One region of the Janthinobacterium sp. GMG1 genome, then DNA from elsewhere that is predicted to be linked to it. Evidence: predicted binding sites of a transcription regulator. Region 1 holds the regulator's gene; each other region holds the start of a gene.

The links. Region 1 encodes FNR, which switches genes on or off when oxygen is low (the NO sensors DNR and NnrR bind a similar motif). Its sites were predicted from a motif close to TTGATNNNNATCAA; they were not measured.
Region 2: a site for FNR is predicted at 1,426-1,439, ahead of SJI03_RS13105 (glycine-rich domain-containing protein). Genes of this name have one in related genera too.
Region 3: a site for FNR is predicted at 1,419-1,432, ahead of cqsA (alpha-hydroxyketone-type quorum-sensing autoinducer synthase). Genes of this name have one in related genera too.

Annotation. Positions count from the first base shown of each region.
Region 1 covers NZ_JAXQNT010000013.1:63,243-66,521, forward strand. Annotated here, with positions in the region: gene ccoG (cytochrome c oxidase accessory protein CcoG) at 1-679, shown strand, start outside; gene SJI03_RS25415 (FixH family protein) at 782-1,306, shown strand; gene fnr (fumarate/nitrate reduction transcriptional regulator Fnr) at 1,310-2,068, opposite strand; gene SJI03_RS25425 (response regulator) at 2,318-3,279, shown strand, end outside.
Region 2 covers NZ_JAXQNT010000004.1:283,864-287,142, forward strand. Annotated here, with positions in the region: gene SJI03_RS13100 (hypothetical protein) at 242-481, shown strand; gene SJI03_RS13105 (glycine-rich domain-containing protein) at 569-1,309, opposite strand; gene SJI03_RS13110 (CHASE domain-containing protein) at 1,498-3,279, opposite strand, start outside.
Region 3 covers NZ_JAXQNT010000001.1:978,368-981,646, reverse strand. Annotated here, with positions in the region: gene SJI03_RS04450 (MarR family winged helix-turn-helix transcriptional regulator) at 1-89, shown strand, start outside; gene cqsA (alpha-hydroxyketone-type quorum-sensing autoinducer synthase) at 107-1,354, opposite strand; gene SJI03_RS04440 (HAMP domain-containing sensor histidine kinase) at 1,507-2,805, shown strand; gene SJI03_RS04435 (response regulator) at 2,809-3,279, shown strand, end outside.

The sequences.
Region 1 (3,279 bases):
CGAACCACGCGGCGCCATGAGCAAGAAGGCCGGCAACAACGACAAGCTGGGCGATTGCATCGACTGTACCCTGTGCGTGCAGGTGTGTCCGACCGGTATCGATATCCGCAACGGCCTGCAGTATGAATGCATCGGTTGCGCCGCTTGCGTCGATGCCTGCAACAGCGTGATGGACAAGGTTGACCGGCCACGGGGACTGGTACGCTACAGTACCGACCATGCGATGGAAAACAACTTCAATTCGAAGCAGATACGCCAGCGCGCCATGCGCCCGCGCGTCCTGATCTACACTTCCATCCTGGCCCTGATCATCATCGCCGTATGTACGTCGCTGGCCCTGCGCACGCCCCTGAAAATGGACGTGATCCGCGACCGCGGTTCGATGGGACGCGAAGTGGAAGACGGCATGATTGAAAACGTCTACCGTCTGCAGATCATGAACACGTCGGAGCAAACCCAGCATTTCAAGATCAGCGCTTCCGGCCTGCCGGGCCTGACCTTGCTGACGCGCGAAGAAGTGACCTTGCAGCCGACGGAAACGCTGGGTTGGCCGATCCGCCTGCGCGTGCCGCACGGCGTGGGAGAGAAGGGTTCGAACAAGATTGCGATCGAATTGCACTCGCTGGACAACCCGTCGCTGCATGTGCGTGAAAGCGCGGTATTCATCGTGCCACGTTAACAAGGAAAGGCGGAAGGGGACCGGGTGCCCTCGCCGCCGCCACGAAGTTGCAGGAAGGCCGGTCCCCATGCGGGGACTGGCTGATTAAACAGGAGAAATATCATGTCCGACAGTCTGAAACTGCAAGCCCCCGTTGCACCGTGGTACAAGCATCGCTGGCCATGGCTGCTGATGATCGGCCCCGGCCTGTCCGTGGTCGTCGGCAGCTTCATGGGCTATATCGCGTTTACGCAGCCCGATGCGCTGGTGGTGGGCGATTATTACAAGCAGGGCAAGGCGATCAACCAGGATTTGAAGCGCGACACGATCGCCAGCGACCTGGCCATGGATACGAGCCTGTCGTATGACGTGGCGCAAGCACGCCTGACCGGTTCCGTGCACAGCTTCGGCAAGGCTTACCAGGGTCCGCTGCAGCTGCACCTGGCGCATGCGACCCTGCCGGAAAAGGATATCAAGGTGCTGGTGCAGCCCGATGCGGCCGGCAATTTTTCCGTGGCGCTGCCGATGCTCGAGCGCAGCCGCTGGCAAGTGCTGGTGGAAAACGACAAACGCGAGTGGCGCCTGTCCGGCATCTGGACCTGGCCGCTGCAACGCAGCATCGCGCTGCATGCGGACGAAGAGCTGTAAGCCTTATTTGCAGATGTCGGTTCCGGCCGTAATGGCCTTCAGCTTGGCCGGCTGCAATATCTCGATCTCGCGGTTCGACACGCGCAGCCAGCCTTCCTTCTTGAATTTGGATAGCAGGCGGCTGACGCTCTCGATGGTCAGGCCCAGGTAGTTGCCGATTTCCTCGCGCGACATGCGCAGCTGGAAATTGCTGCCCGAATAGCCGCGCGCTTCATAGCGCGACGCCAGGTTGACGATGAAGGCGGCAAACCGCTGCGTCGCCTGCATATTGCCCAGCAACAGCATCACGCTTTGCTCGCGCGTGATTTCCTGGCTCATCATGCGGTGGAAATGGCGCAGCAGGGTCGGCATATTGCCCAGCAATTGTTCCAGGCTGGAAAACGGGATTTCACACACTTCGCTGTCTTCCAGCGCCACTGCATTACAGTGGTGGCGGTCGGCGCTGATGGCATCCATGCCCAGCAGTTCGCCCGCCATCTGGAAACCCGTCACCTGCTCTTCGCCACCGGGATTGATCTGGTACGTCTTGAAGTGCCCCAGGCGGATCGCATACAGGTTCTGGAACGAGTCACCGATGCGGAACAGCGAGGCGCCGCGCACGATCTTGCGGCGGCGGCCGATGATCTGGTCCAGCCTGTCCATGTCGCCCACATCGAGGCCCATCGGCAGGCACAATTGATGCATGCTGCAGGTCGAGCATCGCGCACGCAACGCCTCCACGTTCACGGTGGGCAAGGTGGGAGTGAGTAGCGCTTCAGTCATGTCGGTACCTTTTAGAAAATGCAACAACAAGTTTACTGCATACAGCTGCATACAGGGTTGCCGTATACCAATTTCACCGTAATTTCGGCGAATAAACGACGTCCAGCCTTTAATTATATGGCAACATCGTCAAAAGCCCGTACGGGGCGGGCAATTTGCGCGGTGGCGCTTGCCAAGCTGGGGTATTGATAGGAAAATTCCTGACAGCATTATCTGCCGCCTGTGCCGCCCGGTACTGAAAAGGAAATCATGAAGCCTCTCGGCATCAAAGCAAAAGTCGCGCTGGCCACCAGCCTGACCTCGATCGCCATGATCGCGCTGGTCACCATGATCCAGGTGCAGCACATGCGCGACGACTTCACCCGAGTACTGCTGAGCCAGCAATCGTCCCTGATCACCCGCACCGCTGCCGAGCTCGACGACAAGCTGGGCATGCTGCTGCAGATCGTCACCCTGACGGCCCGGCAACAGCCGCCGGAATTGATCGCCCGGCCCGCCCAATTGCGCGAATACTATTCGCGCCGCTCGATGCTGGTGCTGTTCGATGACGTGCTGGTGCTCGACGCGCAGGGCGCCATCGTGGCCGACATGCCGGAAGTGGCGGGGCGCGCCGGCATCAACGTTGCCGAGCGCGAGTATTTCCAGACCGTCCTGCGCACGCGCCAGCCCATGATCACCGAACCGATGCTTGGTAAATCGAGCGGCATGCCCATCGTGCAGATGGTGGCGCCCGTGCTGGCCGCCGATGGCCGGGTGGCCGGCGTGGTGATCGGCGTGCTGCGCCTGTACAAGGACAACCTGCTGGGCCGCCTGCGCTCGGAAAAGATCGGCAAGAGCGGCTATTACTTCATCCTCACGCGCGGCGCCGTGCCGCGCTATGTGCTGCACCCCGATACGAGCCGCTTGCTGCAACCGCGCAAGCCGAACGCCAACCTGACGACGACCCAGTTGCTGAAGGAAGATGGCGAAGGCAGCATGGTCAGCACCAACAGCCGCGGCATCACGGCCGTCAACAGCTTCAAGCGCCTGAAATCCGTGAACTGGCTGCTGGCCGCCTCGCTGCCCGTCGAGGATGCCTTTGAACCGTTCGATGGCGTGCTGTACCGGCTGGTGCTGTGGAGCATCCTCGCTTCGCTGCTGGCCGCTGCCGTTCTGGGCTGGGTCACCGTGCGCCTGCTGTCGCCGCTGGTGCGCCTGCGCGACACCTTGCT
Region 2 (3,279 bases), on a different contig from region 1:
GACTTGCAGCAAATTTTTCCGATTTGAGTTATCCTCTAGCACATTCCAAGTGCGTCAATTCTCTTCAATTATCACAATTTTGCTTTAAGTTACGCAAAAATCAACAATAGCGTGTATTATATTGTTTGCGGCGTAAAAGCCGCATAAGTGATGGCGCTTTTTAGTGTGTTTACCCTGAATTATTGCAGAAGAGACATTCGGTTTCTTTTTGCTCTAATACAACAAGTACGGATTTTCGATCATGTCTCTCAAACAAATTACCTCTTTGCCTACCTACAACCCGAATCGCGTCCTCGATGCGATCATCGACAAGTTGCAACTGAAAAACGATGCCGCCTTGTCGCGAGCCCTGGAAGTGGCGCCACCGGTCATCAGCAAGATTCGTCACAATACCTTGCCGATCGGCGCCACGATCCTCATCCGCATGCATGAAATCAGCGATTTCAGCATTCGTGAACTGCGCGAGTTGATGGCTGCCTAAGAGCGCCTGACAGACGGCAAGCTGAGAGGTGCCGTCTGGGTAAGCCAGGCTTGCCGCGTGCGGCAGCCACATCTGTTTTCCGCTTTTCTATTGCGGGTCGCGGTTCAGCACCGGACGATCGACATAGAAACGCCCCATTTCCAGGCCAGTCGAGGACGACTTGACCACCGCCGCGGCCAGTGAGGCAGGGGCGCTGGAAAATGCGGTGTTGGCAGCCCCGGTCGCGCGGCCCGAATACGCCGTCGCCTGCACCGCCGCACTGGAAAACGCCGTCTGCACGGCCCGGCCCGAGTAAGCCGTCGCCTGTACCGCTGCACTGGAAAATGCTGTTTGGACAGCCCGTCCTGAATACGCAGCTTGCACTGCCCGTCCCGAATACGCAGCCTGTACCGCCCGTCCCGAATACGCCGCCTGTACGGCGCGCCCCGAATACGCCGTGTCTGCGCGGATATAATCTTCCCCGAACGTTTGTTCATACAACTGCTTCATGCGCTCGCCCACGCGATGGTGCGCCGCTTCGTCGTCTTCGCCGCGCAGGCCGATGTAGGGGAAGTGATGAAGGAAGTAACCGAACACCTGTTCGCAGTCCGCCGCATATTTCAGGGTGTCGAGGATGTGGTAGTGCCAGAAGGTGTCGACGTCCATCAAAGGCGCCGTTTCTTCTTCCGGAAACTGTTTCATCAGGATCAGGAAGCGGCGGTACTCGAATTCCACTGCATTCGCCTTCTCCAGACTCCATCCTTCGCCTGACTCCCGGTGCATCAGTTTGACCTTGATCGCGTCCAAATTCAAATCGGCAATTGCTTTGAAACTGTCGTTCGTATCCATGAATGTCCTTTGGTAAAGAGCGTTGTGGGAACTGCGGTGTAACAAGGAAAAGCGGTGCGTGTGTACTCCTGGCAAGTAGTCGAGGAATGCCTGGCCCATGGCGGGCGGGCGCTGAGTTGTTCTACATCAATATTGCATCTAATTACGAAATATGCAAGCTGAGCTTGCTTCGTGCGGGCGCGCGGCTGTCACCCGCTGGCCCGGCTTTCTTCCTGGTAGGGAAAGGCGGTGGCGTCCGCGCCCAGCGGCACGCTGACGTGTACGCTCATGCCGGCGCCGGGGCTGCTTTCGATGTAAAAAGTGCCGCCCAGCAATTTGATGCGTTCCTCGATGCCCACCAGGCCAAACGAGCCCAGCTTGTTGCGCCCGTCGATGGCCGCGCCCACGCCGTTGTCGCTGATGCTCATCGACACCGTATCGTGGCATTTTTCCAGCTTGACTTGCACGCGGCTGGCATTCGCATGCTGGGAAATATTGCTGAGCGACTCTTGCAGGATGCGGAACAGGGCCGTCGCGCATTGGTCGCTGAGGCAAATGTCGTCATGGCTTTCGCTCACTTCGCAGGCAATGCCCGTGCGCTGGCGAAACTGCGCCACCTGCCATTCGACGGCCGCATTCACGCCCAGGTCCAGCACGGTAGGGCGCAAGTCGTTGATGATCTGCCGCACGCTCTTGATGGTGGCGTCGATCTGCTCCAGAGTCGAGCGGGCGCGGGCGTTCAGGCGCGGGTGGCGGCGCTGCGTGCGCGAGGCCAGCATGTCGGCATCGATGCGCAAGACCAGCAGGTTCTGTCCCAGGTCGTCGTGGATTTCGCGCGCGATGCGCTTGCGCTCTTCTTCCTTGATCTGGTCGGCATGCGCTGCCAGGCGGCGCAGTTTCTGGTGCGACAGTTGCAATCGGATCTGGCTGGCGCGCAATTCCTCCGTCATGCCCGTCGCCATCTGGATGGCGCGCCGGCGCGACGACGCCAGGGTGTGGAACAGTACATACAGCAGCATGGTGCTGGCAAAGCCGATCAGCAGGGCCAGCCACGGCAGGAAGACGTCGAAGCGCGAATACAGGTCGCTCTTGCGCACGCTGAACAGCGCTTGCCAGGCGCGGCCATTGTGCTCGATCAGCAACGTGCTGCTCAGGTAGCGGCCCGAATTGCCGGGCTGCCACCATGGCGCATGCATGCCCGCCGCCGTGCTGTCGAAGATGGGACGCATGTCGTGCGGCAGCTGCAGCGGCACCTCCCGCTGTTCAAGCGCCTGCGGGCCGATATCGAACAGGGTCAGGCGGACGTTGCGTACCGGCATGTCGGCCAGCGCGCTGCGCATCATCGTCACCAGGTCGTAGCCGATGCCGACGGAGCCCTGGTAAGCCGCGCGCCTTTGCTCCAGCGTATCGACCGGCATGCCGAAGCGGTACACGGGCATGCGCATGGCCATGCCCGTCAATTGGGGGCGGCCGTCCATCGGCACGGGCACGCCGGAATTGCTGATCTGGCCGGAGTCGCGCGACAGCGCCAGCGCTTCGGCGATCAGCGGGCGCGCGGCGATGTCATAGCCATACTTTTCCGGAGCGCTGGCGATCGGCTCGATGTACACGAGCACGGAATACTCGGCGCGCGGGGCGGGCGGATGGATGGCAAACGCCGGATAGCCGTCGCGCCCGGGCGGATAGTCGCGCTGCATGGCCGCTTCGAAGGCGGCGCGCTGCGTCTCGTCGAGTTCCTGGCTGTAATTGAGATTCATCACGCCCGGGTAGTTCTGTTGCAGGGCGATGTTTGCCACGTAGCGGTGGAATTGCTCGCGGCTCACGTGTGCGTTGGCGCGGAACAGGCTGGCCGTGCCGCGCAGCAGGTTGGCATACGACTTGGTGCGCGATTCGATGCTTTTCTGGGTGTTGCGCGCCAGATTGTTGAATTGTTCGCTGGCATCGCTTTCGATCGATAGCGAGGCGGCCATGTAGAACAGCAGGCCCGCCAT
Region 3 (3,279 bases), on a different contig from region 1:
CGCAGGCGGTGGGACGCGAATTGCTGCAGGACGCGCCGCCAGAACAGCTGGGAGCGCTGTCGGCCATCCTGGGCAAGCTGGCCGGCTGACGCTGCCAGCCAGCCGCTTACACGAGCGCCAGCTTGCGCAGGCGCCGCGTCGACTGCCAATGTTCCACGCCCGCTTCGGCGCGGATGGCGGCGCAGCCCGCCAGCACCCGGTCGATGGCCGCCTCGTCGAGTCCCGCATTCAGGGTCAGGCGCACGAGGGCGCGGTTCTTCGCCGTTGCCGGGGCGCAAAACATGGCGCCGAAAATACCTTGCCGTTCCAGCGCCTGGCGCAGTGCCAGGGTGGCCGGTTCGCCGCCCGCCTCCAGCGCCACGATCTGCTCCGTGCCATCGCTGACGTTGTAGCCCAGTTCGCGCAAGCCTTCGCGCACCTGCAGCGTATGGCGCCGCAAGGTGGCGCGCCGCCCATCGGCGGCCATGATGAAATCGAGCGCCGCGCCCAGCCACGCCAGCTCATGCGCCAACAGGCAGGAGCTGAAGATGGCGGGCCGCGATTCGGACAAAAAATAGCCCTTGAAGCGGCTGGAACAGCTGATGAAACCGGCCCGCCCCGCGAAGGCCTTGGCCAGCGACGCCGTGCGGAAATGCACGCGATGGCCCAAGCCCCACGCTTCCACCAGGCCCGCGCCCTGCGGGCCATGCGTGCCCAGCGAGTGCGACTCGTCGACCACCACCACGCAGTCGCTGCGCTCAGCGATGTCGAGCAGTTCCAGCAGCGGCGCCAGGCTGCCGTTGGTGCTGTACAGGGCATCGACGACGATCACGCCGCGGCCATGCTTTTCCACTTGCCGCCGCAAGTGCGTCATGTCGTTGTGCAGGAAGGGCACGGCCTGGGCCTGCGCCGACAGCACGCCTTCCCACAGCGAGGCGTGGGCCTGCATGTCGAGGTAGACAGGAATGCCGGGGCTGGCGATACACTGGATCAACCCCACGTTGGCCGCCATGCCGGACTGCGCCAGGATGCCGTCCTCGCAGCCCATGTAGCGCGCCAGCCGGCTTTCCAGCCGGTGCTGTTCGCTGCCTTCCTGCAAGTACACGGCCGACATCAGCAGGCCGCCCGCATTTGCCTGCAGCGACGCCACCTGGGCTGCCACCAGCGCCGGCTCGGCGGCGATGGACAGATAGTCATTGCCGGCCAGGAAAATGGCATGGGCCGGTGTCGGTTGCCAGGCGTGGGGATGCTGGCCGCCCAGCAATTTTTCGATGCGCGTGATGTGATGCGCATCCATGCGCCGCACGATGTAGTCTGGCAGGCAGTGTTCGGCACGGGCGAACGATGGAATGGGCAAGCTGGTAGCGATGGTCATGAGTTTTCTCCTGGGGAAAGGTTTGCTGCGGATTAAAGCCTTGACCGTCTCGCCAACTCATCCATTGACGTATATCAATGTCCAATCAGATAACCGTTCAACCAGGAAAATTTACGCGATGATAATGTTCTGAAGAGAATCAAGGCAGAGTCATGACGCAGCAATTGCAAGGACGATGGACACACTGGCGCAGGCGCCTGCTCCATTCGCTGCTGCATGAGCGCATGCCCCATGAAAACCTGGCCGGCAGGGTTGCCATGCTGGCCGCCGTGGGCACGGTGGCGATGCCGCTGTACTACCTGCTGTGGCATTACTTTTTTCCGCAAGCCTATGAAAACCTGACCTTGCGCCTGACGGGCGTGGGCATCTGCGCGGCCGGCCTGTTTGCGCGCCACTTCTCGGCCCGCTGGCTGTCGCGCTACCTGCTGTTCGCGCTCAGCTACATCCTGCCCTTCTTCTTTACCTTCATGTTTCTGATGAACCACGCGTCGTCCATCTGGAGCGAATCGCTGCTGATCGGCCTGGTCATACTGTTTCATTTCGAAACGAAACTGGCTTGCCGCGCCTACCTGATCGGCACCAGTACCGCCTGCCTGGCCGTCATCCTGCAGGGAGAGGGCAGCTTCCTGCTGCAGCGTGAAGTGCTGCAGCAACTGCCCGTGCACTGGTTCACCATTGCCTCGCTGTCCGTGGTGAAAGTGGGCAGCAAGGTGCTGGAGCTGGAACGGCTGGCTGGCCTGGCGGCCGGGCTCGGTTCCGTGGCGCACGAACTGCGCACGCCGCTGACCAGCGTGGAAGCGAATGTGCGGGGCATGCGCCGGCTGCTGCCGCAGCTGGCGAGCCAGGCGGACGACTTGCCCCCGTTGCAGGAAGCCCTGTCGCGCATCCAGTTCGAAGTGCGCCACATGCAGCACATGATCGATTTGTTCCTGATGAGCGCCAGTGCCGTCAACCGCAACCTCCAGCCCAGCCAGGCGCTATCGATGCTGGCGATGGTGAATTCCGTACTCAAGCGCTACCCGTTTACCGGCAACAGCCAGCGCGGCTGCGTCAAGGTGGACGTGCGCGCCGACTTCCAGTTCGCGGGCCAGGACGAGCTGTGCGTGGTGATCCTGCTGAACCTGCTGAGAAACGCGCTGAAAGCCATCCAGCGGGCCGGCAAGGGCCGCGTGCGCATCATCATCGACGGCGCCCGCCCCGTGCCCAGGCTGCTGTTCATCGACACGGGCTGCGGCATCGCGAAGAACCGCCTGCCGCTGATCTTCGAGCGTTTTTATTCGTATCCCGTGCACAACGGCAGCGGCATCGGCCTGGCCCTGTGCCGGCAGATCGTCACGGCCTGGCAGGCGCGCATCCGCTGCGTGTCGCGCGAGCATGCGTATGCGATTTTCATCCTGGAATTTCCCCAGCCCGTGCCGGCCCGCTTCCAACCCTCTTCCCCCGCAAGGTGATGCATGCAACTGCCCGTCTATTCCCATCCGACCCTGACCGTCTTGATCGATGACAGCGATTCCTTCCTGAAAAGCCTGGCCTTCCAGCTCGATCCCGCACTGGCGCGCCAGACCTTCCACGACACCAGCAGCGCGCTGCACTGGCTGCGCCACAGCACGCAGCTGGGCGAGACGCCGCTGCACGTCAATTTCGACACGCAAAATCTGCCGCCCGACCAGCGCAACGTGGCGCTCGACCTCGAACGCATCTGGCGCATCAGCGGCCAGGCGCAGCGCTTTGCCGTGCCCTCCGTGCTGGTGGTCGATTATTCGATGCCGCAGATGAATGGCCTGGAATTCTGCCAGGCCGTGCGTGACTTGCCGTGCAAGAAGATTTTATTCACGGGCGCGGCCGATGAAAAAGTGGCCGTGACGGCCTTCAACCGGGGCTTGATCGACCGTTACATCAAGAAGAGCGACGACGACGCGCTCGAT